One region of the Rhizobium sp. WSM409 genome, then DNA from elsewhere that is predicted to be linked to it. Evidence: predicted binding sites of a transcription regulator. Region 1 holds the regulator's gene; the other holds the start of a gene.
What was found. The regulator PhoB, encoded in region 1, activates phosphate uptake and scavenging genes when phosphate is short. The targets are predictions, from matches to a motif close to TGTCATNNANCTGTCAT.

Region 1 (14,421 bases):
AAGGTGTTCTTCCTGGAAAGCCCGACCAACCCGACGCTCGAAGTGATCGATATCGCTGGCGTCGCCAAGCTCGCCAACCAGGTCGGCGCCAAGGTCGTCGTCGACAATGTCTTTGCCACGCCACTTTTCCAGAAGCCCCTGGAGCTCGGCGCCCATATCGTCGTTTATTCCGCCACCAAGCATATTGACGGCCAGGGCCGCTGCCTCGGCGGTGTCGTTCTTTCCGACAAGGAATGGATCGACGAGAACCTGCACGACTACTTCCGCCATACTGGGCCGGCCATGTCGCCGTTCAATGCCTGGACACTGTTGAAAGGCATCGAGACGCTGCCGCTGCGCGTGCGCCAGCAGACCGAGAATGCGGCAAAGATCGCCGATTTCCTGGCCGAGCAGGGCAAGGTCGCCAAGGTGATCTATCCCGGCCGCAAGGACCATCCGCAGGCCGATATCATCGCCAAGCAGATGACCGGCGGCTCGACGCTGGTCGCCTTCGAGCTGAAGGGCGGCAAGGATGCGGCCTTTGCGCTGCAGAACGCGCTCGATATCGTCAAGATCTCCAACAATCTCGGCGACAGCAAGAGCCTGATCACCCATCCGGCGACGACGACGCACAAGAACCTGACGGATGAGGCGCGCGCCGAACTCGGCATTTCCCCGGGCACGGTCCGCCTTTCGGCCGGCATCGAGGATACCGACGACCTGATCGAAGATTTCGCCAAGGCGCTTGACAAGGTCTTGGCCTGATCGACAGCCAGAGCGGCCGGACCCCACCCGGGTTCGGCCGGATCTCACTAAAGCGCGTCGCGATCTTTCAGATTCGCTCCTCGCGCTTTAGTTTTTGTTTTTACGCATGTCGTTATCGCAAAACCGCTGCACACTTTTGCGCGACATGCTTGGGGTTCGGCCGTGCCGGACCTCACTGGGTGAGACCGAGGGGGGGGGGGGAACAAGTTTGCCCGCCGCGGCGTTCCGAAACTGAATTAACACTGACAATTAGGCTTAACGATCGAAAACCCTTCGGATCACAGCCATTTCAGCGATGATAATTGTTCCGTTTCTTGACGGACAGGGCCTCTTATAAGATACGGGTAAGATATCTTGACTAAGGTGCAAGGCATGTATCGCGCCCTCACAAGAGAGATCGAAGTTGTCGTCGAGCCGTTCTATCTGGAGGAGCAATCCGATCCGGACGACGACCGCTATGTCTGGGGTTACCGGATTGTCATCAGCAACAATTCCGGCATAGCCGTTCGACTGGTCAATCGTTACTGGAACATCACCGACCAGAACGGCCAGGTGGACGAGGTGACCGGTCCCGGCGTCGTCGGCGAGCAGCCGCGGCTCAGCCCCGGCGACACCTACGAATATTCCTCCGGCTGTCCGCTCGACACGCCCTCAGGGCTGATGTTCGGCCATTACCAGATGGAAACGGACGACGGCGAGATGTTCGATGTCGACATCCCCGCCTTCTCGCTGGATTCACCTGGGCTGCTGCGCGTGCTTAATTGAGAGCGTAGGTTCGCGGTCGTTTCGTCGGTGCAAGCACGGCGCGTGGATCCGGCCGGCTACAGCCTTCCAGTCAGTACCAGCATGGACGCCGTACCCTCGGTCGTAGATCCTCGGGCTTGCCCAGTCATCAATCTACTAAAGGTCAAAAGGATCCGAGGCCTGGGTGCCTGGCTTTGCTTCGAACGGATCTTTTGATTGTGGCGGCGCCGGATGTTTTGCGACCGCATCGTTTACCGCCTTTTGGCAGGCGAGCAACTCATCCGCTGCACTGGCGGAATCTTTCAAACCGAGAGCCACAATCTGCTTTCCTCCAAAGCTGGCGCGGAAACTCAGTTTACCAGCGAACTCCTCAATCAAGTCGGGATCCTCGAAATCAATCCATAATGATTTGAGGCCATCGAGATCCAGACCTCTCCCATCAGCCGTCCGTTTAGACTGGTCGAACGAGAGTTCGATGGGATAATGCTTACCTTTCTCCAAGGATTTCCAGTTTGGGTTTCCGAGCAGAATGTAAAGAGGGTTGTCCTTTTTGCGGAAATTGAAGCCAAGACGAAAAATGGTGTCGTCATCAAAGGAAGTCAGAACAAAACAGCCATTGTCTAAAGTCGGGTCGACAGCCACGCTCCAGCCCCCGACCTCTTTCCATGGGACTGTCTGGTCATCAGCCAAGCTCACTGGTGGCATCGCAGCTATGAGCGCGAGTACAAAAAACAAAAGTCTCATCAACGCCCCATCCGCTTTCTTAGGCCAGAACCAATGAAACAGAATAGGTGCACAGTGACTACGCGAAGTCGAGTCACCGTGCTGCATCATCGCTAATCTTTTATTGTTCGCTGTGCGTGTCCTTAACCGCGCCTATTCCGCCGGCTGAAGTTCGGCCGGCTCGAAGCGGTAGGTGGTCGAGCAGAATTCGCAGGTCACGGCGATTTCGCCATCTTCCTGGCTGGCCTCGATCTCCTCGGCCGAAAAGCCCTTCAGCACGCCCTTGATCTTGTCGCGCGAGCAGCTGCAGCGGTCGAAAACCGCGCGCGGTTCGTAGACGCGCACGCCGCGCTCGTGGAACAGGCGGAACAGCAGCCGCTCGGTTCCGACCAGCGGATCGGTGAGTTCATCGGCGTCGATGGTCTCGACCAGCGAACGCGCTTCGAGCCAGGCATCGTCCTCGCCGTGCGGGCGGCTGCCGGTGTCGCCGTCGCCGCCGTGGAGATCCGGCTGGCGCATGCGCTCCGGCGCTTCCGGAAGGAACTGGGCGACGAGGCCGCCTGCCCGCCAGCGATGGCGCGGCTTGCCCGCATCGTCACGGTCGAAGAGTTCGGCCGCGGCAAGACGGACGCGCGTCGGGATCTGCTCCGACTGGCGGAAATAGACGCCGGCAATATCTTCCAGCGTGGTGCCGTCGAGCGGAACGATGCCCTGGTAGGGCTGGCTGAACTTGCCCTGGTCAATGGTGAAGGCGAGCACGCCCTTGCCGAGCAGTTGCTCCGGCTCGGTTTCACCTGACTCGATCGCCTTGTTGAGCAGCGCCTGATCGAAACGGGCGTAGGCGCGGACATTTTCCGGCGTCGAGAAATCGGCGACGAGAAGATCGACCGGGCCGTCGCCCTTGGTCTGCACCGTGAACTTGCCGTCGAACTTCAGCGAGGTGCCGAGCAGCACCGTCAGCACGACGACTTCGGCAAGCAGCCGGGCAACGGGTGCGGGATAATGATGACGCTCGAGGATGGCGTCGAGCATCGGGCCGAGCTGGACGGCGCGGCCGCGCACATCCAGCCCTTCCACCTGGAAGGGGACGACATGGTCATCGCCGGCGAAATCAAACTGGCCGAGGGCGGCTGCAGCTTCTGCCATGGCTTTTAACTCCTAGTTTCAGAGCGATGGGCCAGCGTGCCCTTCGCTCACGCGGTCGCGAGTCTGTCTCTCGCGACGTCCGATTATGGTTCAGATCGCGCCCAGGCACCAAGCAAGAATCGACTTCTGCGCATGAAGACGGTTTTCCGCCTCATCGAAGACCACGGATTGCGGACCGTCGATCACTTCGTCCGTCACTTCCTCACCGCGATGAGCGGGCAGGCAATGCATGAACAATGCATCATTGCCGGCTTTCGCCATCAAGGCCGCGTTGACCTGATAAGGCTGGAAGACATTGTGACCCCGGGCCCGATGTTCCTGATTCATGGAGACCCAGGTATCGGTCACCACGCAATCGACGCCGGCGACCGCACGGTCGGCATCATGGCAAAGCATGATTTCGGCGCCCTCATTGCGGGCCCAGTTCAGATAGTGATCCTTGGGCTCCGAGCCAAGGGGCACGGCCATGTTCATGCGGTAGCCGAAGCGGGCGGCACCCTCGACCAGCGAATGCAGCACATTGTTGCCGTCGCCGGTCCAGGCGATGGTCTTGCCCTTGATCGGGCCGCGGTGCTCTTCGAAGGTCATGATATCGGCCATAATCTGGCAGGGATGGGTGTCATCCGTCAGCGCATTGATGACAGGCACGGTCGCATGCTGGGCCAGCTCGACCAGCCGCGAATGCTCGGTGGTGCGGATCATGATCGCATCGACATAACGCGACAGCACCTTGGCGGTGTCGCCGATCGTCTCGGCGCGGCCGAGCTGCATCTCGGTGCCGGACAGGAACAGCGTTTCGCCGCCGAGCTGGCGCATGCCGACGTCGAAGGAGACGCGGGTGCGCGTCGACGGCTTCTCGAAGATCATCGCCAGCATCTTGCCGGCGAGCGGCTTGTCGCCCTGGCCCGCCTTGAAGGCCTGCTTGCGGGCGAGCGCATCGTTCATGATCGTTCTGAGATCGGCTGATGTGACCGCCGAAAGATCGAGGAAGTGTTTAGGGCTCATATCGTCTTCTTACCTGTGCTGCGCCCGAAGGCGGCAATTTCTTCAAGCCGTCTTCTTGACCTTGGAGGCGCGAATGCTCTCGGCGGCGCGCTCGACGCGGGAAAGGCCCTCGCGGGCTTCCTCGGCGGTGACCACGAGCGGCGGAAGAAGGCGGATGACATTGTCGCCGGCAGGCACGCCGAGCAGATGGGCGGCGCGGATCGCCTGCAGCAGTTCGGCTGAGGGAACGGCAGCCTTGATGCCGAGCAAAAGCCCTTCGCCGCGCACGTCCTCGATCACATCGGGATAACGATCCTTCAGCGAGGCGAGGCCCTGGCGGAAGACAAGTGCTACGTCGCGCACCTGCTGGAGGAAGCCATCGGCAAGGATGATGTCGAGCACGGCGCTGCCGACGGCCATGGCAAGCGGATTGCCGCCATAGGTCGAGCCATGCGTACCGGCCTTCATGCCGGAGGCGGCCTCTGATGTGGCAAGGCAGGCGCCGAGCGGGAAACCGCCGCCGATGCCCTTGGCGACAGCCATGATGTCGGGGGTGACGCCCGACCATTCATGGGCGAAGAGCTTGCCGGTGCGGCCGACGCCGGTCTGGACTTCGTCGAGGATCAACAGCAGGCCGTTCTCGTCGCAGAGCTGGCGAAGCGCCTTCATGAACTCAGGCGTGGCAGGACGGACGCCGCCCTCGCCCTGCACCGGCTCGATGAGGATGCCAGCCGTGGCATCGGTGATCGCGGCGCGGACCGCTTCGATGTCGCCGAAAGCCACCTGATCGAAACCCGGCGCCTTGGGGCCGAAACCTTCGAGATATTTTTCCTGGCCACCGGCGGCGATCGTCGCCAGCGTCCGTCCGTGGAAGGCGCCTTCGAAGGTGATGATATGGAAGCGCTCGGGATGGCCCTTGGAAAACTGGTAGCGGCGCGCCGTCTTGATCGCGCATTCGAGCGCCTCGGCGCCCGAATTGGTGAAGAACACCTTGTCGGCGAAGGTAGCGTCCGTCAGCCGTTTTGCCAGACGCTCCTGGCCGGGGATCTCATAGATGTTCGACAGGTGCCAGACCTTGTCTGCCTGCTCCTTCAGTGCGCCGACCACATGCGGATTGCTGTGGCCGACGGAGGTGACGGCGACGCCGGCGCCGAAATCGAGATATCGCTCGCCAGTTTCGGTGATCAGCCATACGCCCTCGCCTCGCTCGAACCGCAGCGGGGCACGAGAATAGGTGTCATAAAGCGGCGCGGCTTCAGCCATGGCGCGATCTCCATCAAAGTTGCCGGGCAATGACTCCGGCTAAGGAAACCAGGCCCGAAAAATCAAAAATGCCGCCTTGCGGCGGCGAGTGGCACTATTTCCTTTTCGCGCTGCAATGTCAACAAAACGGCGCCCTTAGCGTATGCAGCACAGGTGTACAGCGGCATTTTCAGTCTTCAACAGGCATTATTGCAGAAATGCCACGCAGGGACAGCAAGTTGGGGAAAACTACGAATTCGATTCATCCGGATTCATGCGACTCTTGTCACGGAGTCAGGCTCACACTAGGTTAAAGATCAATTACTAGACTGCATGCGGCGGAACTAGTCACCAAAATTGATCAAGCGTTTCTTGTTTCGGAGCTCCCGGGACAACGGTGAGGGATTCTGCCATCACCAACGCAAAAGGTGGAGACAGGGCATGAACTGGACAGACGAGCGGGTCGAGAAACTCAAGAAGCTTTGGGCCGAAGGACTGAGCGCGAGCCAGATCGCGGCACAACTTGGCGGTGTCAGCCGAAACGCGGTCATCGGTAAAGTGCACCGGCTGTGCCTTCCCGGCCGTGCCAAGGCCGGCGGCACCAACACCGCGGCGCGAACGCCGAAGCGCAATACATCGGCGCCGCGCGCGCCGAACTTCGCCTCTCGCATCACCACCCGCACCGTCACCCGCCAGCAGGGCGCGACGATGCTGAAGGAAGAGATCGAGATCGAAACGATCGAGGAAATGGAATACGTGCCGAGAGGCAATGTGGTGGTGCCGATTTCCCGCCGCCTCGGCCTGACGGAACTGACCGAACGCACCTGCAAGTGGCCGGTCGGCGATCCGCTGAAGGATGACTTCCATTTCTGCGGCTGCGAGTCCCCCGACAATTCGCCCTATTGCGGTTATCACCAGAAGCTTGCCTACCAGCCGGTGAATGAACGCCGCCGGGCAGCGGCGCGGGCCAGCTGAACGGGCTGACCATCGTTAGAATGCAGAAAACGGGCCGAGTGGCCCGTTTTTTTATGCGCGGATGGAAGCTCAGGTTTCCCTCCGTCATGCTCGGCCTTGTGCCGAGCATCTGATCACCTCAACTACTTGAGGGAAAAAACTTTATTTTCAAATACTTCATTTGGCGTGCGCAGATCCTCGGCACAAGGCCGAGGATGACGTCGCGGGTTTTGCCAGGGCTCAGCAGGCTCAGATGAAAGCCCTCAGGCTTCCATCGAATAACCGGCGCCGCGGACGGTGCGGATGACGTCCTGCATGTTGGAGAAATTCAGCGCCTTGCGCAGGCGGCCGACATGGACGTCGACGGTGCGCTCGTCGACATAGATATCGTGGCCCCAGACACCATCCAACAGCTGTGAGCGGGAGAAGACCCGGCCCGGCGACGACATCAGGAATTCCAGCAGGCGGAATTCGGTGGGGCCGAGGCGGACTTCGCGGGTCTTGCGATGGACGCGATGGGTCTCACGGTCGAGCTCGATGTCACCGCATTTCAGCACCGTCGACAGCACCTCGGGACGGGCGCGACGCAGCATCGCCTTGACGCGGGCAACGAGTTCGGGGGTCGAAAAGGGCTTGACGACATAATCGTCGGCGCCCGTCGACAATCCGCGGACACGCTCGCTCTCTTCGCCGCGCGCCGTCAGCATGATGATCGGCAGACGCTCGGTCTCCGGCCGCATGCGCAGGCGCCGGCAGAGCTCGATGCCGGAGACGCCGGGCAGCATCCAATCAAGGATGAGAAGATCGGGCGTGCGCTCCTGAAGCCGCATTTCGGCTTCGTCGCCACGAAGGATGGTATCGACCTCGAAGCCTTCCGCTTCGAGATTGTAGCGAAGAAGCACGCTGAGGGCTTCCTCGTCTTCAACAACTGCAACTCTCGGGATCATGCGTGTCGGTCTCCTCGCGCATGATCCTTAAACCAGGGTGATTTAAGCAATGCATCCTGCGCAAATTTAAAAATTGGCTGCGACCTCTTTGCGCGCCCGGACGGGCGCGCACGCAAGCGGCGGGGTGTGGGCAGTTATTCGGTGACCGCGCCGACGGTGTTGGCGCTGTCGTCCTTCGGCCGATCGCCTTCCGGCTGCGCGCCTGTCGTCATGTAATAGATCGTCTCGGCGATGTTGGTGGCGTGGTCGCCGATGCGCTCGATGTTCTTGGCGCAGAAGAGAAGATGCGTGCAGCTGGTGATGTTGCGCGGATCTTCCATCATGTAGGTCAGGAGCTCGCGGAACAGCGAGGTGTACATCGCGTCGATCTCGTTGTCGCGTTCGCGGATCGCATTCGCCTTGTCGGCGGAACGATTGGTGTAGACGTCGAGCACTTCCTTGAGCTGGACGAGCGCCAGCTCGGACAGATGCTCGAGGCCGCGGGCGAGCTTGCGGGGAACGCCGGTGCTTTGGACGGCGATGACGCGCTTGGCAGTGTTCTTGCCGAGGTCGCCGACGCGTTCGAGATCGGCGGCGATGCGGATCGAACCCATGATTTCGCGCAGGTCCGCGGCCATCGGCTGGCGGCGGGCGATGGTGACGATCGCCTTGTCGCCGATTTCGCGTTCGGCGTGATCGAGGATCACATCGTCGGAGATGACCTTCTGCGCCAGCGCGGTATCGCCGTTGACGAGCGCCCGTACGGCTTCGGCGACCATCTGCTCGGCCAGGCCGCCCATTTCGGAAATCCGCCTGGACAGGAACTTCAGATCATCATCATAGGCAGAATAAATATGTGTCGATGCCATGGGGCTTTATCCTCGAATAACGGAAAGGCTTGGTGACGCCAAAATCAGCCGAAGCGACCCATGATATAGTCCTGGGTGCGCGGATCGTCGGGATTGGTGAACATCTTGTCGGTGTCGTTCTCCTCGACGAGATTGCCGAGGTGGAACATGGCGGTGCGCTGCGAAACACGCGCGGCCTGCTGCATGGAATGGGTGACGATGACGATCGTGTAGTTCTCGCGCAGCTCGTGGATCAGCTCCTCGACCTTGGCGGTGGCGATCGGGTCGAGCGCCGAGCAGGGCTCGTCCATCAGGATGACTTCCGGGCTGACGGCGACGGCACGGGCAATGCAGAGGCGCTGCTGCTGACCGCCCGACAGGCCGGTGCCGGATTCGTGCACGCGGTCCTTGACCTCGTTCCAGAGACCGGCGCGCTGCAGGCTGGTCTCGACGATCTGGTCGAGATCGGCCTTCGACTTGGCAAGGCCATGGATGCGCGGGCCATAGGAGACGTTTTCATAGATCGTCTTCGGGAACGGGTTCGGCTTCTGGAAGACCATGCCGACGCGGGCACGAAGTTCGACGACGTCGATATCGGGATCATAGATATCGTCGGTATCCAGCGTGATCTTGCCGGTGACGCGGCAGCCGTCGATCGTGTCGTTCATGCGGTTGAGGCTACGCAGGAAGGTCGACTTGCCGCAGCCGGACGGGCCGATCAGGGCGGTTACGGTGTTTTCGCGGATGTTCAGGTTCACATCGAATAGCGCGCGCTTTTCGCCGTAGTAAACCGAGACATCCTTTCCGATCATCTTATACGGGACGTTGCTCATCTTGTGATCCAGCGCCTTTTCAACTGCAGCTTCCGTCAACATGTTCATGATCTTGTAACTCCGTTTACCAGCGGCGCTCGAAGCGACGACGCAAGAGGATGGCGCCCATGTTCATGACGATCAGGAACAGGAGCAGGACGATGATGGCACCCGAAGTACGCTCAACGAAGGCACGTTCGGCCTCGTTGGCCCACATATAGACCTGTACGGGCAGAGCCGTCGAGGGATCGAGCGGTGTCGTCGGCGCGTTGGCGACGAAGGCGACCATGCCGATCAGAAGCAGCGGCGCGGTTTCGCCGAGCGCATGCGCCAGGCCGATGATCGTGCCGGTGAGGATGCCGGGCATGGCGAGCGGCAGAACATGGTGGAACACCATCTGCATCTTCGAAGCGCCGAGGCCGAGGGCCGCGGCGCGGATCGACGGCGGCACGGCGCGAAGGGCGGCGCGCGTCGCGATGATGATCGTCGGCAGGGTCATCAGCGTCAGCACCAGGCCGCCGACCAGCGAGGCCGAGCGCGGCAGGCCGATGAAGTTGATGAAGACGGAAAGACCGAGCAGACCGTAGACGATCGAGGGGACCGCAGCGAGGTTGTTGATGTTGACCTCGATCAGGTCCGTCAGCTTGTTCTTCGGTGCGAACTCCTCGAGATAGATCGAGGCGGCGACGCCGATCGGCAGAGCAAGCACGAGGACGATCAGCATCAGGTAGAGCGAGCCGATCAGGGCGACGCCCAGGCCCGCGGCCTCCGGACGGCTGGAATTGCCGTTGACGAAGAGGCCGGTATTGAACTGCTTGTGGAGAGCGCCGCTCGCCTTCAACTCGTTCATCCAGCCGACCTGCTTGTCGTTGACCTTGCGGTTCTTCTCATCGACCGACAGATCGATCTGGCCCTTGTTGGCGCTGTCGACATTGGCGTCGGCAAGCACCGTGACATTGACCGTCTTGCCGATGATGGACGGATCGGCGACGACCATGTCGCGCAGCTGGACCGGCGCACCCTTGGAGAGCATGGCGGATGCATCGCGCACATCGGGACGGCTCGCGGCATTGACGTTCAGCTGCTTGACGATCGCGTCGCGCAGGAGAACCGGATAATTGGCGGCGATCAACACCGAAGGGTCGGTCGCACGCTTGTTGTTCGGGTCGATCGTCTTCTCGGAGAATTCGATCGGCAGGGTGATCGCCGTCTGCTGGAAGGCGGTATAGCCCTTGCCGATCACCGTCCACAGCAGGATGAACAGGAAGACGAGACCGAAGGTGATGGCGGCGATGCCATAGGCCTGGAACCGGCGCTCGGCGGCATAGCGGCGCTTGATGCCGATATCGCGGCGCACCGGCGCCTTGGAAACGGTGACGCCTGATGTGGGAGAAACAATATCCGTCATTCGTACTGCTCCCGGTATTTGCGCACGATGTAGAGCGCATAGATATTGAGGCAAAGCGTGATGCAGAACAGGGTGATGCCAAGGGCGAAGGCAACCAGCGTCTGCGGCGAGGTGAACTCAAGGTCGCCGGTCAGCTGGTTGACGATCTTGACGGTCACCGTCGTCATCGGCTCGAAGGGGTTGATCTGGATGCGGGCGGCGACACCGGCGGCCAGCACGACGATCATGGTTTCGCCGATGGCGCGCGAGGCGGTCATCAGCAAGGCGCCGACAATGCCGGGAAGAGCGGCCGGCAAAACCACTTTCTTGATGGTTTCGGAGCGTGTGGCACCAAGACCGAGCGAACCGTCACGCAAGGTCCGCGGCACGGCGGTGATGATGTCGTCCGACAGCGAGGAGACGTAAGGGATCAGCATGATGCCCATGACGATGCCGGCCGTCAGAACGCTCTGCGCCTGGATGAAGTTGCTGTAGTTGCCGGACAGAAGGCCGCTGATCTGGGCAGAGAAATCGCGCAGGAACGGGCCGACGGTGACGAGCGCGAAGAAGCCGTAGACGATCGTCGGAATGCCGGCGAGCACTTCGAGGAGCGGTTTGGCGACGCCGCGCAGCTTCGGCGAGGCGTATTCGGCCATGTAGATGGCGGCAAAGAGGCCGACCGGCACGGCGACCAGCATGGCGACCAGACCGATATAGATCGTGCCGAGCAGCAGCGGGATCAAGCCGAACTGGCCGAAGGACGAGCTGCCGGCGCCGGCAAAGCGTGGATCCCAGACGGTGCCGAAGAAGAAGTCCATGGCGGGAACGGCCGCAAAGAAGCGGGCGGCTTCCGACAGCATGGAGAAGACGATGCCGATCGTCGTCAGGATGGCGATCGAGGAGGCAAGCAGCAGGCCCCAGAGCATGACGCGCTCGACCCGGTTGCGGGCGCGGAAGCGCGGAGCGATGGAACGCAGCGCATAGAAGGCGCCGGCAACGGCGAGAGCGAAGACGATCGCCGTCATGGCGATGCGGCTCGTCATGCTCATCGCGTTGAGCTTTTTGGCGGCGTCGAGCATGTAAGGCAGCGGCTGGCTGGCAAGCGGCACGCCCTTTTCGAGGAGCTTGGCCTGCAGGGCAGCCGGATCGTTGGCGACCGCGGCAGTTTCATCCGAGGTCAGCATCGTCATGCCGCGGGCAACCGTCGCCACCGTCGAATAGCCGAGATCCTGCTCGACTGCGGCTTGCGCTTTGATGTCGTCGGGGAAAGCACCGCGAACCGAGGACTGGATGATGCCGGGGCTGATGGAGAGCCAGAGGCAGAGGACGAGCAGGGCGGGAAGAACTGCCCAGATCGCCGCATAGGCGCCGTAATAGACCGGCCGTGAATGCAATGCGGAGGATCGGCCTCCGGCAAGCGCCGTGGCACGACTGCGCGCGACCAGATAGGCGGCGGCACCGATCACCACAAGGCACAAAAGTATGATGGATGTGCTCATTCGTTACGTCCCCAGGCCCATAGCCCCCAAAAAGCCCGGCAGCTTCATCAGCCTGCCTTCAGCTTCCAATCATGGAGAAGGAATTCCAACCCTGCAGCTCCAGAACCGCTGGCGCGCAGGGACATAAGCAACGCCGGCGCGGGCCAAGAAGGACCGCGCCGGCAAAATGATTACATGGACTTGCCTGCTTCGACGTCCTTGCGGATTGCGTCGCGCTCTGCGTCCGGAGCGGCAACGAGGCCGTATTCGACGAGCGGGCTGTCAGGGCCGATCATCTGGTCGGATACGAAGAAGTTGACGTATTCCTTCAGGCCCGGAACAGCGCCGAGATGTGCCTTCTTGACGTAGAAGAACAGCGGGCGGGAAACCGGGTAGGTGCCGTTGGCGATCGTTTCGGTGGACGGAACGATACCGCTCATGCTCGCAACTTTGAGCTTGTCGGCATTGTTTTCATAGAAGGAAAGGCCGAATACGCCGACGCCGGTCTTATTGGCGGCGATGCGTGCGAGGGTTTCCGGATAGTCGCCGTCGATGTCAACGGCAACGCCGTCCTTGCGGACTGCGACGCAGGCCTTGCCCTGGGCAGCCTTGTCGGCGATTTCCTTGGCGATGACGTCAGTTGCGCCCGAAGCCTTGCAGCCGGCGGCGAGAACGTTCTGTTCGAAAACTTCGCGGGTGCCGTGCTTTTCGCCCGGGATGTAGGCAGCGATATCAACAGCCGGAAGCTTCGGGTTGACTTCCGACCACTTCTTGTAAGGGTTGGCGACGAGCTTGCCGTCGACGACGACCTGGGCTGCGAGGGCCTTGTAGATGTCGGCAGGAACGTAGGCGACGTCAGGGTTGGAAGCGTCGGTTGCGAAGACGATGCCGTCGTAGCCGATCTTGACTTCCTGGATGTCGGTTACGCCGGCAGCCTTGCAGGCTTCGGCTTCGTTCTTGTTGATCGGACGCGAAGCGTTGGCAATGTCGATGGTGTCTTCGCCAACGCCCTTGCAGAATTCCTTCAGACCAGCGCCCGTGCCGCCGGATTCAACGACCGGCGTCTTGAAGTTGGTGAAGGTTTCGCCGAAGGACTCGGCAACGATCTTTGCGTAAGGCAGGACGGTGGACGAACCAGCAACCTGAATCTGGTCGCGGGCGACGGCAGCGCCAGCGAAAGCAGCAGTTGCGGCGAGCGCGGCAACGGTGAGCTTAAAGGTGTTCATGTAAATCTCCCGGCATTTGGGCTTGTGTGAGTGCGGCCTTAGAGAGGCCCTCGCATTGCCTTTTTTCATCGGCGAGACTCTCTTAGCGCTGTAAGCACCGTCCTTTTATGTCAAAGCCGTGAAACATTTGTGACAGGTTACGTTATTGATTTATAATGATTTATTTTAAATAGGCCAAACGATCGTGCCGGGCGGCCGGCAATGTTTGCCGGTCAATCCACCTCGCGTTGTAAAAATGGCTGCAGATAGGCGAGCGGTTGCGGTCACTTCCCGCTTGCGGCCGCCACCTTCTGCCCGCTCGCGGGGCTAAGGGACATGCCGCAGCGTCTCGACTCCCTCTTCTCCCCTCGGGGAGAAGGTGCCCGTAGGGCGGATGAGGGGGCCAGCGAAGCCGGTCTTTCCTATGACCCGGGCAACGGTGCAGGCGTCGTCTCGACCATCGTCAAGGCCCTTGCGCAGGCATCGCGGAATAGGTTTTACGTGAGGTTTTGCCGTGCGGCCCCCTCATCCGCCTGCCGGCACCTTCTCCCCGAGGGGAGAAGAGATTTGCGGCAGCCTCTCCGTTCCTCACGCGACACATACGTCAGAAACGGACGGTAAAATCAGTGCCCTTGCCGACTTCCGACTTGACGATCAGCCGCGCGCGGTGGCGGGTGAGGATGTGCTTGACGATGGCAAGGCCGAGGCCGGTGCCCTTTTTCGAGCGGCTGTCCTCGATGCTGACTCGGTAGAAGCGTTCGGTCAGGCGCGGTACATGCTCGGCCGGAATGCCCGGCCCCTTGTCGACGATGCTGACCTCGACCGGCTGGCCGGTGCCGTTCTTCAGCCAGACATCGACGATCTCGCCCTCCTGGCCGTATTTACAGGCATTTTCCATCAGGTTCTCGAAGACCTGGACAAGTTCGTCGCGGTCGCCCAGCACCTCGACCTTGCCTTCCGGCAAATGCAGGTTGATGTCGACGCCGACATCCTTTGCCAGCGGCACCAGTGAATCCCGGACATGGCCGAGCAGCGGCACCAGATCGATCTTCTCATCAGGCGCGATGTGCGATTTCAGCTCCAGACGGGAGAGCGACAGCAGGTCGTCGACCAGCCTGCTCATGCGCGTCGCCTGATCGAGCATGATATTGAGGAAACGCGTCTGCGCCTTCAGATCGTTCTTCGCCGGCCCCTGGATGGTCTCGATGAAGCCGCGCAGCGAGGCAAG
Region 2 (14,421 bases), 380 kb from region 1:
CGACGACGAGATCCCGCTGACCAATTGCGACTGGGTGGTGCGGCCGAAGACGATGATCGAGGGCCTCGGCATAGAGGATGTGCTCGTCGTCAACGATTTCGAGGCGCAGGCGCTGGCGATCGCCGCGCTTTCGGATGAAAACCGCGAGCGCATCGGCGACGCCACCGGCGACATGATCGCCTCCCGCGTCGTGCTCGGACCCGGCACCGGCCTCGGCGTCGGCGGGCTCGTGCATGCCCAGCACAGCTGGATCCCGGTTCCCGGCGAAGGCGGCCATGTCGATCTCGGACCGCGCAGTAAGCGCGACTATGACATCTTCCCGCATATCGAGACGATCGAAGGCCGCGTTTCGGCCGAGCAGATCCTCTGCGGCCGCGGCCTCGTCAACCTCTACCATGCCATCTGCATTGTCGACGGCATCCAGCCGACGATGAAGGATCCGGCCGACATCACCTCGCACGCGCTTGCCGGCAGCGACAAGGCGGCCATCGAGACTGTCTCGCTGTTTGCCACCTATCTCGGCCGCGTGGCGGGCGACATGGCGATGGTGTTCATGGCGCGCGGCGGAGTCTATCTCTCCGGCGGCATCTCGCAGAAGATCATCCCGGCGCTAAAGAGACCGGAATTCCGCATCGCCTTCGAGGACAAGGCACCGCATACGGCGCTGCTTCGCACCATCCCGACCTATGTGGTGACGCATCCGCTGGCAGCGCTCGCTGGGCTTTCCTCCTATGCGCGCATGCCGGCGAATTTCGGCGTCTCGACCGAGGGCCGCCGCTGGCGCCGTTAGGCCCGGCACGCAAAGCAAATAGAGCGTCCTTGGCGCGTCCTATCCGGGCGCGCGGCGCTCTAGCCAAACCGCTCCCAACTCTTTATAGACCCCGGCAAATGTGCGCGTCGCCTTCGCGGGGCGCTTGGTCCGAGACAGGAAACCTCATTTTTGGAAGCGGCGGAAAGCAGAACGCAGAGCGTCAGCAGCGATACCGTAACCGGCATCCTGAAGCGCATCATCGCTGAAAACGGCCGCGACCATCTGTGGGGCTATGTCTTTGCGATCGCCTGCCTCATCGTGGTGGCGCTTTCGACGGCGTTCACCGCCTGGATCATGCGAGCGATCATCGACGAGGCCTTCGCCAATCGGCGCGCCGACGTCGTCTGGATCATCTGTCTTTCGATCTTCATCGCCTTCGTGCTGCGCGGTTTTGCGAGCTACGGTCAGGCGGTGGCGCTGTCCAAGGTCGGCAACGATATCGTCGCCCGCTACCAGCGCCGGCTCTATGCGCATCTGATGACGCTTTCGGTCGGCTTCTTCAGCGAGGCGCGCTCTGCCCATATCGCCGCGCAGGTGAGCCAGAACGTCAGCGGCATCCGCGACGTGCTCAACCTGACGATCACCTCGACAGTGCGCGACCTGCTGACCTTCGTTTCGCTGCTCGCCGTGATGATCCTCCAGGATCCGCTGCTCAGCCTTGCCGTGTTCATCATGGCCCCGCCGCTGCTTTATGCGCTGCGTTATGTTTCCAAGCGGCTGCGCTCGGCGACGCGCGAGGCCGTGCATCTGAACAGCCACGTTCTCGGCGCCATGCAGGAAACGATCCAGGGTATCGCCATCGTGAAAGCCTTCACGATGGAAGAAGAACTGGAAGGCAAGGTCAACAAACTCATCAAGGGCGCCGAAAGCCGGGCGAACCGGATTGCCCGGCTTTCCGAACGCACTTCTCCTCTGACGGAAAGTTTCGCGGGCTTTGCCGTCGCCAGCGTGCTTGCCTATGCCGCCTACCGCTCGATCTATAACAATGTGCCGCCAGGCGCCTTCTTCTCCTTCGTCACGGCGCTGCTGCTTGCCTATGATCCGGCCCGCCGGCTTGCCCGCCTGCAGGTGCAGATGGAGCGCGCCGTCGTCAATGCGCGGATGATCTATGAATTGCTCGACATGGAACCGCGCCAGCGCGACCTGCCGGATGCCCGGCCGCTGACGGTGACGCAGGCAAGGATCGAATTCCGCAATGTGTCCTTCGCCTACGGCAATGAGAGCGTGCTCAGCGGCGTCAGTTTCATCGCCGAGGGCGGTGCGACCACCGCACTTGTCGGTCCCTCCGGCGCCGGCAAATCCACCGTCATCAGCCTCATTCCGCGCTTCTACGATCCGCGCGAGGGCGAGATCCTCATCGACGGGCAGGACATCGCCCACATCACCAAGAAGTCGCTGCGCCAGCAGCTCGCCTATGTCTCGCAGCAGCCCTACCTGTTCGAGGGCACGATCCGCGACAATATCCGCTATGGCCGGCCGGAAGCGACCGATGCCGAGGTGGAAGAAGCGGCGCGGCTTGCCTATGCGCATGACTTCATCTCAGCACAGCCGCAGGGTTACGAGACGGCGGTCGGCGAAAACGGCGTGACGCTTTCCGGCGGCCAGCGCCAGCGGCTGTCGATCGCACGCGCCCTGGTGCGCAATGCGCCGATCCTGCTTCTCGACGAGGCGACCTCGGCCCTCGACACCGAATCCGAAGCAGCCGTGCAGAAGGCGCTCGACGAAGCGATGAGCGGACGCACCGTCGTCGTCATCGCCCACCGGCTTTCGACCGTGGTGCGCGCCGACAAGATCGTCGTCATGCAGCAGGGCCGCGTCGTCGAGGAAGGCAATCACGAGACGCTTGCGAAGGTCAGCGACGGTCTTTACGCTCGCCTCAACAATCTGCAGAGGCCTTCGGCCTCCGATTCAAACTGACCTGGCGAGACTGACATGAGCGATGCTGCGATGAAACTGGTGGTAGTTGGCGCAGCCGGACGCATGGGGCAGACGCTGATCCGGCTCATCCATTCCATCGAACGTGTCACGCTACATGCCGCGGTCGAGCGTGCCGGCTCGCCCTTCGTCGGCAAGGATGCCGGCGAGATCGCCGGTCTCGGCCCGACCGGCGTCATCATCGGCGACGATCCGCTCAATGCCTTTCTCGATGCCGAAGGCGTGCTCGACTTCACCTCGCCCGCTGCAACAGTAGAATTCTCAGGCCTCGCCGCGCAGGCCCGCATCGTCCATGTCATTGGCACGACGGGCTGTTTACCCGACGACAATGCCAAGATCGCCGCAGCGGCCCGCCATGCCCGCATCGTCAAGTCGGGCAATATGAGCCTCGGGGTCAATCTGCTCAGCGTGCTCGCAGAGCAGGCAGCGCGTGCGCTCGATCCTGATGACTGGGATATCGAGATCCTGGAAATGCACCACAAGCACAAGGTGGATGCGCCTTCCGGCACCGCCCTTCTGTTCGGCGAGGCCGCGGCAAAGGGGCGCAGCATCGATCTGGCCGCGAAGTCGGTCCGGGTGCGCGACGGCCATACCGGCGCCCGTGAAGCGGGCACGATCGGCTTTGCGACGCTGCGCGGCGGCTCCGTCATCGGCGAGCATTCCGTGCTTTTTGCCGGCGAAGGTGAAATCGTCACCCTATCGCACAGTGCGGCCGACCGCTCTATCTTCGCGCGTGGCGCCATCAAGGCGGCCCTTTGGGCACGCGACAAGAAGCCGGGTCTCTATTCCATGCTCGACGTGCTCGGGCTTTCTTCCTCATAACGATACTACGGAGGCATATTCATGAGCGGTACCCTCGTCCTCGTTCGCCACGGCCAGAGTGACTGGAACCTGAAGAATCTCTTCACCGGCTGGAAGGATCCCGATCTGACCGAGCTCGGCGTCCAGGAAGCTAATGCAGGCGGGGCTGCGCTCGCCGAATACGGGATTAAATTCGACGTCGCCTATACCTCGGTGCTGGTGCGCGCGCAGCACACGCTGAAGCTCATCCTCGACAAGGTCGGCCAGCCCGATCTCCAGACGATCCGAGACCAGGCGCTGAACGAGCGCGACTACGGCGACCTCTCCGGCCTCAACAAGGATGATGCACGCGCCAAGTGGGGCGAGGAACAGGTGCATATCTGGCGCCGTTCCTATGACGTGCCGCCTCCCGGCGGTGAAAGCCTGCGCGACACCGGCGCCCGCGTCTGGCCCTACTACCTCACCGAAATCCTGCCGCGCGTCCTCAGAGGCGAAAAGGTGCTGGTTGCCGCACACGGCAATTCGCTGCGCTCGCTGGTGATGGTGCTCGACAAGCTGAGCAAAGAAGGCGTGCTCGCCCTCAATCTCGCCACCGGCGTGCCCATGGTCTACACGCTGAAGGCGGATTCCACCGTCGCTTCCAAGGAAGTGCTCGGCGACATGTCCGGCGCACATTGATCTCAGCTGATCTTTCCCCGCTTCGGCGGGGAAAGGCGCTCAATTCTCGATGGTGAACTGTACCCGGTCGGCCGCGAAGCGGCTGATCGAATATTGCACCGGCACACCTTCAAGATCGGTATTCATCGCCTTGGCGATCAGCAGGATCGCGCCGGGAGTGAGTTCGAGGTCGGCCATATCGGCTGCACTCGCATGGGCGGCCGTCACTTCGGTCGTCGCCCGGACATAATCCGGCAGGCCGAGTTCGGCGAAAGCCTTGGTGATCGATTCCGCCGTCCGGTAAGCCGCACCGATACCGGCAAAGCGTTCGGCGGGAAACCAGCTCGTCGCCCTTGAAACCGGCCGCTTGTCTGCCTGGCGCAGCGTTTCCAGGCGGATCACCTGATCTCCTTGCTTCAGGCCCAGCCAGCGGGCGATCTCGGCACTCGCTTCCTCCTTTGCCTCATCGAGCAGAAGGCCGCGCATTTCACGCGCCTGATCGCCGATGCCGGCGGTGAAACGCGTGCGCCGCGTGATCGGGAAATTCAGCCGCTCCTTGCGCTCGATCAGCGTGCCGCGACCTTGTACCGCGCGGACGATACCCTCCTGCGCCAGCGCCGCCAGCGCACTGCGCACGGTATGCCGGTTGACGCCAAATTGCAGCGCCAGCATGGTTTCCGGCGGCACCATTCCCGTTTCGTCATAGGCGCCGCTGCTGATCGCCTCGCGAATCCGATCGGCGATCTGGCGCCAGAGCGCCACGCCGGTTTGCCTTTGCACCTGCTTCAATCCCGCCATTCCGCCCCTGCCCACCCATTTACACTCACGATGTCACACGCTTGTCACGACATCGATTTAGAGCTAAATGTATCTTGTATGGTTGTCTATATCAATAGACATTTTAAGGGAAGCGGCGATGATATCAGCTGACAGCAAAGCCCCTGCGTCACAGACGGCATCCGGGCGCAAACGCGCCGCCGATCTGCTGGCGCGCGCGGAACGCAGCGAACTCTTGGCGGTCTTCGATGCGTTGCCGGAAAAGCCTGTGGCTCATCAGGTGCGCGGACCGGAGACCGGGCTGGTGATGGTGCGCGGACGCATCGGCGGCGGCGGCGCTCCCTTCAATCTTGGCGAAGTGACGGTGACGCGGGCGACGGTCCGGCTCGACTCCGGTTCGGTCGGCCATGCGCAGGCGCTCGGCACCGACCGCGAGAAGGCCAGGCTTGCGGCGATCTTCGACGCGCTCTGGCAGGAGGAAGCGACGAAGGACTTCGTCGAACAGGCCCTGCTTTTGCCGATCACTGAGCGGATCGCCGATGCCGAACGCCGCAAGGCGGACGAGACGGCGGCAACCCGCGTCGATTTCTTCACCATGGTGCGGGGAGACAACTGATGGGCCTGAAGACAGAAGCTTTGACCGGCGGCTTTGCCGAGCCGGTCTTCCATGCCCAAAGCGTCTTCAAGATGCTGATGGACGGTATGGCCCGCCCCGGCACGATCCAGACTGTTCAGCCCGATGTCGCTCCGCCGGCACCGCTCGGCATCGCCGCCGGCACGATCGCGCTGACGCTTTGCGACCACGACACACCCGTCTGGCTTTCCCAGGGACTGGCGAAATCGGCCGTGCCGGAGTGGCTCGGCTTCCACACCGGCGCGCCGTTGACCAGCGAAAAGGCCGAGGCGCGTTTTGCCTTCACCGAGGCCGGCACCGCACTTTCCTCCTTCGGCCTCTTTGCATCCGGCACGCAGGAATATCCCGACCGCTCGACGACCCTCATCATCGAGCTCGCCGAACTTGAGGGCGGCCGCAGGCTGGCGCTGATGGGTCCGGGCATCCAGAGCGTAGCGGAGATGACGCCTATCGGCCTGCCGGAGACTTTCCTGCGGCTCTGGACTGAGAACCGTGCGCTCTTTCCGCGCGGCGTCGACATCGTGCTGACATCGGGCAGACGTTTCCTCTGCCTGCCGCGCACCACCAAGATCACAGCAACGGAGATCTGAGCTCATGTATGTTGCCGTCAAGGGTGGCGAGGCCGCCATCGCCAATGCCCACCGCCTGCTCGCCGACCGCCGCCGCGGCGACCGTTCGCTGCCGGCGATCGGCATCGAACAGATCGTGGCGCAGCTGGCGCTCGCCGTCGACCGTGTCATGGCCGAGGCCTCGCTTTTCGATCGCACGCTCGCAGCCCTTGCCATCCGCCAATCGCGCGGTGACATGATCGAGGCGATCTTCCTGCTGCGCGCCTACCGAACGACGCTGCCGCGTTTCGGCTATTCGAAGCCGCTCGACACGGCTGATATGACGATCGAACGCCGCATCTCGGCGACCTACAAGGATCTGCCGGGCGGCCAGCTTCTTGGGCCTACCTTCGACTATACCCACCGCCTGCTCGATCCCTCGCTACTTTCGGACGAGGCGGTCGAGACGCCCGCTCAGCGCGCCGCCGAGACCGGCCGCGTCATGCGCGTCTCCGAGATCCTCGGCGAGGAAGGCCTGATCGAGGCCGACGGCGACATGCCGGAAGACCACGAGATCGGCGACTTGACCCGCGAGCCGATGGAATTCCCGATGACCCGCGATCTGCGCCTGCAGGCGCTTGCCCGCGGCGACGAGGGCTTCCTGCTGGCGCTCGGTTATTCCACCCAGCGCGGCTACGGCCGCAACCACCCCTTCACCGGTGAAATCCGCATCGGCGACGTCGAGGTGGAATTCGACGTGCCGGAACTCGGTTTCGCCGTCTCGCTCGGCACGATCCAGATCACCGAATGCCAGATGGTCAACCAGTTCAAGGGTTCGGCCAAGGCGCCGCCGCAATTCACCCGCGGCTACGGCCTGGTCTTCGGCCAGAGCGAGCGCAAGGCGATGGCGATGTCGCTGGTCGACCGGGCGCTTCGCGCCGAAGAGCTCGGCGAGGATATCACCGCACCGGCACAGGATGAGGAATTCGTTATCTCGCACTCCGACAACGTCCAGGCGACGGGCTTCGTCGAGCACCTGAAGCTTCCGCATTATGTGGACTTCCAGGCCGAACTCGATCTCGTCCGCCGTATGCGCCGCGAATTCGAAGCCGCCCGCAACGGTGGCGAAGACATGAAGGAAGCCGCCGAATGACCGATCTGGCCAGCTACAACTTCGCCTATCTCGACGAACAGACCAAGCGGATGATCCGCCGCGCCATCCTGAAGGCGATCGCCATTCCGGGTTACCAGGTGCCCTTCGCCTCGCGCGAAATGCCGATGCCCTATGGCTGGGGCACCGGCGGCGTGCAGGTGACGGCCTCGATCATCGGACCCGATGACGTGCTGAAGGTCATCGACCAGGGCGCCGACGACACGACCAACGCCGTTTCCATCCGCGCCTTCTTCCAGAAGGTCGCCAATGTCGCGGTGACGACGCATACCAAGGATGCGACGATCATCCAGACGCGCCACCGCATTCCCGAAGAAAAGCTCGGGGTCGGGCAGGTGCTCGTCTACCAGGTGCCGATCCCCGAGCCGCTGCGCTTCCTCGAGCCGCGCGAAACCGAGACGCGCAAGATGCACGCTCTCGAAGAATACGGCCTCATGCATGTGAAGCTGTACGAGGATATCGCCCATAACGGCCGCATCTCACGGACTTACGCCTATCCGGTGAAGGTCCACGGCCGCTATGTCATGGACCCGTCGCCGACGCCGAAATTCGACAATCCGAAGATGCATATGTCGGATGCGCTGCAGCTCTTCGGCGCCGGGCGCGAGAAACGCATCTATGCGGTTCCGCCCTATACCGACGTCGTCAGCCTGGATTTCGAGGATTATCCCTTCGATATCCAGCGTTTCGATAAACCCTGCGCCCTTTGCGGTGCGGAGGAAGTCTATCTCGACGAGGTGGTTCTCGACGACAAGGGCGGGCGGATGTTCGTCTGCTCCGACACCGATCATTGCGAAGACCGCCGCGCGCACGGACATGCCGGCGAGATGCTGGCCCGGGAGGCTGCAGAATGAGTGATACCCCGCTTCTCAAAGTTCACGACGTTTCAAAATTCTACGGCAACCGCATCGGCTGCCGCGACGTCTCCTTCGAGCTCTGGCCCGGCGAAGTGCTCGCCATCGTCGGCGAGTCCGGCTCCGGTAAGACGACGCTGCTCAACTGCCTCTCCACCCGGCTGCTGCCGAGCACCGGCAGCGTCGAATATCACATGCGCGACGGCAGCTACCGCGATCTCTACCGCATGAACGAGGCCGAGCGACGTTTCCTGATGCGCACCGACTGGGGCTTCGTGCATCAGAACCCGGCAGACGGCCTGCGCATGACCGTTTCTGCCGGCGCCAATGTCGGCGAACGGTTGATGGCGATCGGCGACCGGCATTACGGCAAGATCCGCGCTTCAGCGATCGACTGGCTCGAACGCGTCGAGATCGACGCCGACCGCATCGACGACCAGCCGCGCGCCTTTTCCGGCGGCATGCGCCAGCGATTGCAGATCGCCCGCAACCTCGTCACCGGCCCGCGCCTCGTCTTCATGGACGAGCCGACCGGCGGCCTCGACGTCTCGGTGCAGGCGCGCCTGCTCGATCTCGTGCGCGGCCTCGTCAACGATCTCGGCCTCTCGGCCATCATCGTCACCCACGATCTCGCCGTCGCCCGCCTGCTTTCGCACCGGATGATGGTGATGAAGGACGGCTACGTCATCGAACACGGGCTCACCGACCGCGTGCTCGACGACCCGCGCGAACCCTATACGCAGCTGCTCGTCTCCTCGATCCTGCAAGTCTGAGGCCCAAAACCAAGGAAGAAGAAATCATGGCAACGCCCCTCGTCGTTTCCGAAGTCTCGAAGAGCTTCACCATGCATCTGCGCGATGGCATCAAGTTGCCCGTCGTCTCCGATGTCGCCTTCTCGGTCGCATCGGGCGAATGCGTCGTGCTCGGTGGCCCATCGGGCATCGGCAAGAGCTCGCTGCTCAAGATGATCTACGGCAATTATGCCGTCGACACCGGCCAGATCCTCATCCGCCACGACGGACGCATCGTCGATCTCGCCTCCACCGATCCGCGCACCGTGCTCAACGTCCGCCGCAATACGCTCGGCTATGTCAGCCAGTTCCTGCGCACCGTGCCGCGCGTCGCGGCGATCGACGTGGTTGCCGAACCGCTGGTGGCACGCGGTGAGGACGCCGTCACGGCACGGGAAAAGGCGGGCGCCCTGCTCGCCAGGCTCAATCTGCCGGAAACGCTCTGGCAGCTTCCGCCCGCCACCTTCTCCGGCGGCGAGCAGCAACGCGTCAACATCGCGCGCGGTTTCATCACTGAGCATACGATCCTGCTTCTCGACGAACCCACAGCCTCGCTCGACGCCAGGAACCGCGCCGTCGTCGTCGGCATGATCGCGGAAAAGAAGAAGGCGGGTGTGGCCCTTCTCGGCATCTTCCACGACGAAGAAGTGCGCGAAGCCGTCGCCGACCGCATCCTCGACGTCCAGCAATTCTCACCCAGAAAGATCGCCGCATGAGCCGCAAGCTGGGTATCGAGCCCTATTTTCATGAGACGGCAACCGTCAGCGATTCCACCTTCGGGCGCTATACCGAGGTTTCCGAACGCTGCCGCATCAGCGAGGCCACGTTCGGCGACTATTCCTACATCATGCAGGATGGTTCCGTCTGGTGTGCGACGATCGGCAAATTCGTCAATATCGCCGCCGCCGTGCGCATCAACGCCACCAACCATCCGACCTGGCGCGCGACGCTGCATCATTTTACCTATCGCGCCGCCGACTACTGGCCGGACGGCGACATGGAGACGGACTTCTTCGCCTGGCGGCGGGCAAACCGCGTGACGATCGGCAACGACGTCTGGATAGGCCACGGGGCGACGATCCTGCCCGGCGTCAACGTCGGCAACGGCGCGGTGATCGGAGCCGGCGCCGTCGTGTCTAAGGACGTCGCGCCCTATGCGATCGTCGGCGGCGTACCGGCCAAACTCATCCGCGAGCGCTTTCCAAGAGAGGTCGGCGAACGGATGGACAGGCTTGCGTGGTGGGACTGGGAGCACGACCGGCTGCGCCAGGCACTCCAGGATTTCCGCAACCTGAACGCGGAAGATTTCCTGTCCCGTTACCACGGTTAAACCCCCGATATAGGGGCGGAGAATTGTGACAGGACTTACACAAAAACGACATGCGAGGTTCATCAAGCGGGACTAATGCGATGCTGACCAAAGCCTGGATCGCAAGGGAAGAGCATGATGTTCGAGCTGAAGAATGTCACACGTCGTTTCGGAAAAAAGCTCGCCGTCGATTCCGTCACGCTCGCCATTCCCCAGGGCCAGATGGTCGGCATCATCGGCCGCTCCGGCGCCGGCAAGTCGACGCTGCTGCGCATGATCAATCGCCTTCAGGAGCCGAGCTCCGGCTCCGTTCATTTCGCCGGTGTCGAGGTCTCCGGGCTTCGCGGCCAGGCGTTGCGCAACTGGCAGCGCGACTGCGCGATGATCTTCCAGCAGTTCAACCTGGTGCCGCGCCTCGACGTTCTCACCAATGTCATGCTCGGCCGCCTCAACCACCGCTCGACGCTGATGAGCCTGCTCAACATCTTCACCCGCGAGGAACGTGTGCATGCCATCGCGGCACTCGAACGTCTCGGCATCGAGCAGACGGCGCTGCAGGCAGCCGGCACGCTTTCCGGCGGCCAGCAGCAGCGCGTGGCGATCGCCCGGGCGCTGTTGCAGAACCCGAAAATGGTTCTCGCCGACGAGCCGATCGCCTCTCTCGACCCGCTGAACGCCAAGATCGTCATGGATGCGTTGCGCGACATCAACGAGCGCGAGGGCATCACCGTCATCACCAACCTTCACACGCTCGACACCGCCCGCAACTATTGTGAGCGCATCGTCGGCATGGCCGGCGGCCGCGTCGTCTTCGACGGCAAGCCCGCGGAACTGACCGCCGAAGCGGTGAAGGAGATCTACGGGACGGACAAGGACGGCGCCGGCATCGATGAAACGGTGACCTCGACATCAATCAATATCGCCCCTGAGCGGGCAGACAATCAATCCGCCGGCACACAGCCGCTGGCGCTGGCCGGCCTCTGAGAGAGGCAGCCGCGATCGAGCGCCCGCGTCAAGGGCACACTTCTTCGTAACGGGAAGGCCGGGGACACCGGTCAATAGGAGAGAACATGTTGAAGAAAGCACTCTTTGCGGCAACGGCGCTCTTCGCGCTCGCCGGCGCTGCCCACGCTGCAGACCTCAAGGAATTCCGCATCGGCATCCTCGGCGGCGAAAACGAAACCGACCGCCTGCGCAACTATGCCTGCCTTGCCGACCACCTGAAACAGGAATTCGGCTTCGAGAAGGTTTCGCTCTTCCCGGCCGCCGACTATGACGGCGTGATCCAGGGCCTGCTCGGTGGCACGCTCGACTTCGCCGAACTCGGCGCCTCCGGCTATGCCGCCGTCTACATCAAGGAGCCGAAGGCTGTCACGCCGATCCTGACGACGCAGCAGAAGGACGGCTCGACGGGCTATTACTCGATCGGCCTCGCTCTGAAGTCCTCCGGCATCAAGTCCATCAAGGACGCCAAGGGCAAGAAGCTCGGCTACGCCGATCCTGATTCCACCTCCGGTTACCTCGTTCCGCTGACGCAGATCCCGAAGGACACGGGCATGCCGAACGACAAGTTCTTCGCCTCGACCCAGTTCAACGGCGGCCACGAGAACAACCTTCTCGCTGCCTATGACGGCAAGGTCGACATTGCCGTCGACGATAGCTCCGGCATCGGCGACTTCAAGGACGGCTACACCTCCGGTACCTTCCGCAAGGAAGTCGACAAGGGCGCCGTCGATCCGAACAAGCTGGTCGAAGTATGGCGTTCGCCGCTGATCCCGAACGGCCCGCTCGTCGTTCGCAACGCTCTCGGCGAAGAGTGGCAGACGAAGCTTGCAGCCTTCTTCACGGCTCTGCCGGAAAAGGACCACAAGTGCTTCGCCGCTGTCGAAGGCGGCGACTACAAGGGTTACGCCCCCGTCAAGCACGACTTCTACAATGCCGTCGTCGACGTCCGCAAAGCTGCCATCGGCGGCTGATGGGGTTTTTCGAATGCAGGGCGGCCGGAAACGGCCGCCCTTTATCTTGTGACTAGAACTGTGCGCGTCCTTTCGAGAGCCGCAAAGGACGCTGAAGCACTTTGAATTGCGCAGTAGGCGAGGCGTTGATGACTATTGCCAATACACAGCCGCAGATGCAGAGCACCAAGGAGATCGGCACCGCCTGGGACCGGATGGTCGCCAAGCGCCGCTTCTATACCGTTCTCGGCCTGGTTATCCTGATTGCGGCTTTCGTCAGCTCTGTCCGCTTCGCCGATGAGAGCAATGCCGGCCATTTCTTCGACCGCCTGCCGCATCTCTTCGACTTCCTGAGCTGGCTCATCCCCAAGGATTGGCACGACGTCTGGCGCGCGCTGTTTGATATAGCGAGCGTCAACGACAAGGGCGGCGAGGAATTCAATTTCGACAGGGGCCGCGTCTATGTCTGGGGCGCCTTCTACATTCCCGAATATTTCGAGCTAATGATCGTCACGATCAACGTCGCGTTGATTTCGACCATCATCGCCTTCGTCTTTGCCGTCCCCTTGAGCTTCTTTGCCGCTCGCAACCTGACAAATTCATGGCCGCTGCGCATCGTCACCAAGCGGCTGATGGAATTCCTGCGCGCCTTCCCGGAAATCGTCATTGCCGGGCTGTTTTCGGCGATCCTGTCGATCGGGCCGGTCGCCGCCATCATCGCCATCACCCTGCACACGATCGGCGCGCTCGGAAAACTCTTCTACGAAGTGGCCGAGAATATCGACATGAAGCCGCATGAGGGCATGAAGGCCGTCGGCGCCAACTGGTGGGAGCGTATCCGCTTTGCCGCCCTGCCGCAGGTGTTGCCGAATTTCACCTCCTATGCGCTGCTGCGCCTTGAGATCAACGTGCGCGCCTCGACCATCATCGGCGCCGTCGGCGGCGGCGGCATCGGCGAGGAGCTGAAGCTTTCGATTTCGCGCGGCTTCGGCGCCAAGACGGTGGCGCTCGTTCTCCTGCTGTTCGTGACGATCGTCGCCGTCGACCAGTTCTCCGCATGGCTGCGCCGCCGCCTTGTCGGCGAGCACGCCTTCCTCCTGCAACATTGAGGCCGCCATGACGGTGATCGACGCAAACCGCATGCACGAGATAGAAACGCGCTATCCGGAATATTTCCACCGGTCGTTCCGCCAGCGTTTCGGCGGGCTGATGATCCTCATCGCAACGCTGCTCTACAGCCTCTATGCCGTCTGGTTCTTCGACTTGCCCAAGCTTTTCGCCGAAGCGCATTGGGAGCGCGTCGGCATCTATCTCAGCCAATGGGTGAGCTACGATGTCCAGCCGGAATTCCGCATCGAGGATGACGGCTCGATCGACATCCGTTATCCGCGTTTCTCGCCGCTCGGCGACAATCCGCATCCGGACTGGCTGGTCAACAACCCCGACGGCAGCATCACCGTTTCGATCAGCGGCACCAGCCGCAGCGTCACCGTCTCGAAGAGCGAGACGATCGTGACCGCGCATGGCGTCAGCGTCCCGGTGGACGTTTCGAGCGGTGCGCCGAAAGTCGTCGGACCCGTGCCCGGCTGGATGACTGTTTATGACGACAACGTGCTGGCCGATCTCGGCTTTGCCGGCAATGTCAGCATTTCCGTCGACCGGGTGAAGATCCGCAAACGTTTCATCGGCTGGGCGAATTTCATCTTCGACACGCAATCATCCTTCTTCGACAAGCCGGTCGGCGAGGTCGTCAGCCTCATCGTCTCCGGTCCGCGCATCAAGCCCGACCAATCCAACCTGTCGCTCGCCTTCGACGATATTTGGAACAACAGCGAATGGCAGCACGGCGACGTCTGGACCAAGCTTTTCCAGACGATCGTCATGGCATTCCTCGGCACGCTGCTCGGCTCGCTTACCGCCTTCCCGCTCGCCTTCCTGGCAGCGCGCAACATCACGCCGAACCGCCTGTTGAACCAGATCCTGAAGCGCTTCTTCGATTTCCTGCGCTCGGTCGACATGCTGATCTGGGCGCTGTTCCTGACGCGCGCCTTCGGGCCCGGCCCGCTTGCCGGCAGCGGTGCGATCTTCCTCACCGAGACCGGCACGCTCGGCAAGCTCTATTCCGAAGGCCTCGAGAATATCGACAACAAGCCGCGGGAAGGCATCAAATCAACAGGC

Region 2: a site for PhoB is predicted at 5,034-5,050, ahead of phnF (phosphonate metabolism transcriptional regulator PhnF). Genes of this name have one in related genera too.

What each region holds. Positions count from the first base shown of each region.
Region 1 is NZ_CM172794.1:178,978-193,398, reverse strand. It holds gene AC25BC_RS00970 (O-succinylhomoserine sulfhydrylase) at 1-744, shown strand, start outside; gene apaG (Co2+/Mg2+ efflux protein ApaG) at 1,117-1,509, shown strand; gene AC25BC_RS00960 (hypothetical protein) at 1,645-2,232, opposite strand; gene AC25BC_RS00955 (Hsp33 family molecular chaperone) at 2,365-3,357, opposite strand; gene argF (ornithine carbamoyltransferase) at 3,448-4,362, opposite strand; gene AC25BC_RS00945 (aspartate aminotransferase family protein) at 4,405-5,604, opposite strand; gene AC25BC_RS00940 (GcrA family cell cycle regulator) at 6,025-6,558, shown strand; gene phoB (phosphate regulon transcriptional regulator PhoB) at 6,801-7,484, opposite strand; gene phoU (phosphate signaling complex protein PhoU) at 7,619-8,332, opposite strand; gene pstB (phosphate ABC transporter ATP-binding protein PstB) at 8,377-9,192, opposite strand; gene pstA (phosphate ABC transporter permease PstA) at 9,209-10,531, opposite strand; gene pstC (phosphate ABC transporter permease subunit PstC) at 10,528-12,009, opposite strand; gene AC25BC_RS00910 (substrate-binding domain-containing protein) at 12,180-13,214, opposite strand; gene phoR (phosphate regulon sensor histidine kinase PhoR) at 13,798-14,421, opposite strand, start outside.
Region 2 is NZ_CM172794.1:4,599,732-4,614,152, reverse strand. It holds gene AC25BC_RS22525 (glucokinase) at 1-790, shown strand, start outside; gene AC25BC_RS22520 (ABC transporter ATP-binding protein) at 941-2,728, shown strand; gene dapB (4-hydroxy-tetrahydrodipicolinate reductase) at 2,744-3,568, shown strand; gene AC25BC_RS22510 (2,3-bisphosphoglycerate-dependent phosphoglycerate mutase) at 3,590-4,225, shown strand; gene phnF (phosphonate metabolism transcriptional regulator PhnF) at 4,265-5,002, opposite strand; gene phnG (phosphonate C-P lyase system protein PhnG) at 5,121-5,597, shown strand; gene phnH (phosphonate C-P lyase system protein PhnH) at 5,597-6,205, shown strand; gene AC25BC_RS22490 (carbon-phosphorus lyase complex subunit) at 6,210-7,316, shown strand; gene AC25BC_RS22485 (alpha-D-ribose 1-methylphosphonate 5-phosphate C-P-lyase PhnJ) at 7,313-8,188, shown strand; gene phnK (phosphonate C-P lyase system protein PhnK) at 8,185-8,961, shown strand; gene phnL (phosphonate C-P lyase system protein PhnL) at 8,988-9,695, shown strand; gene AC25BC_RS22470 (DapH/DapD/GlmU-related protein) at 9,692-10,309, shown strand; gene phnC (phosphonate ABC transporter ATP-binding protein) at 10,427-11,272, shown strand; gene phnD (phosphonate ABC transporter substrate-binding protein) at 11,359-12,264, shown strand; gene phnE (phosphonate ABC transporter, permease protein PhnE) at 12,393-13,352, shown strand; gene phnE (phosphonate ABC transporter, permease protein PhnE) at 13,360-14,421, shown strand, end outside.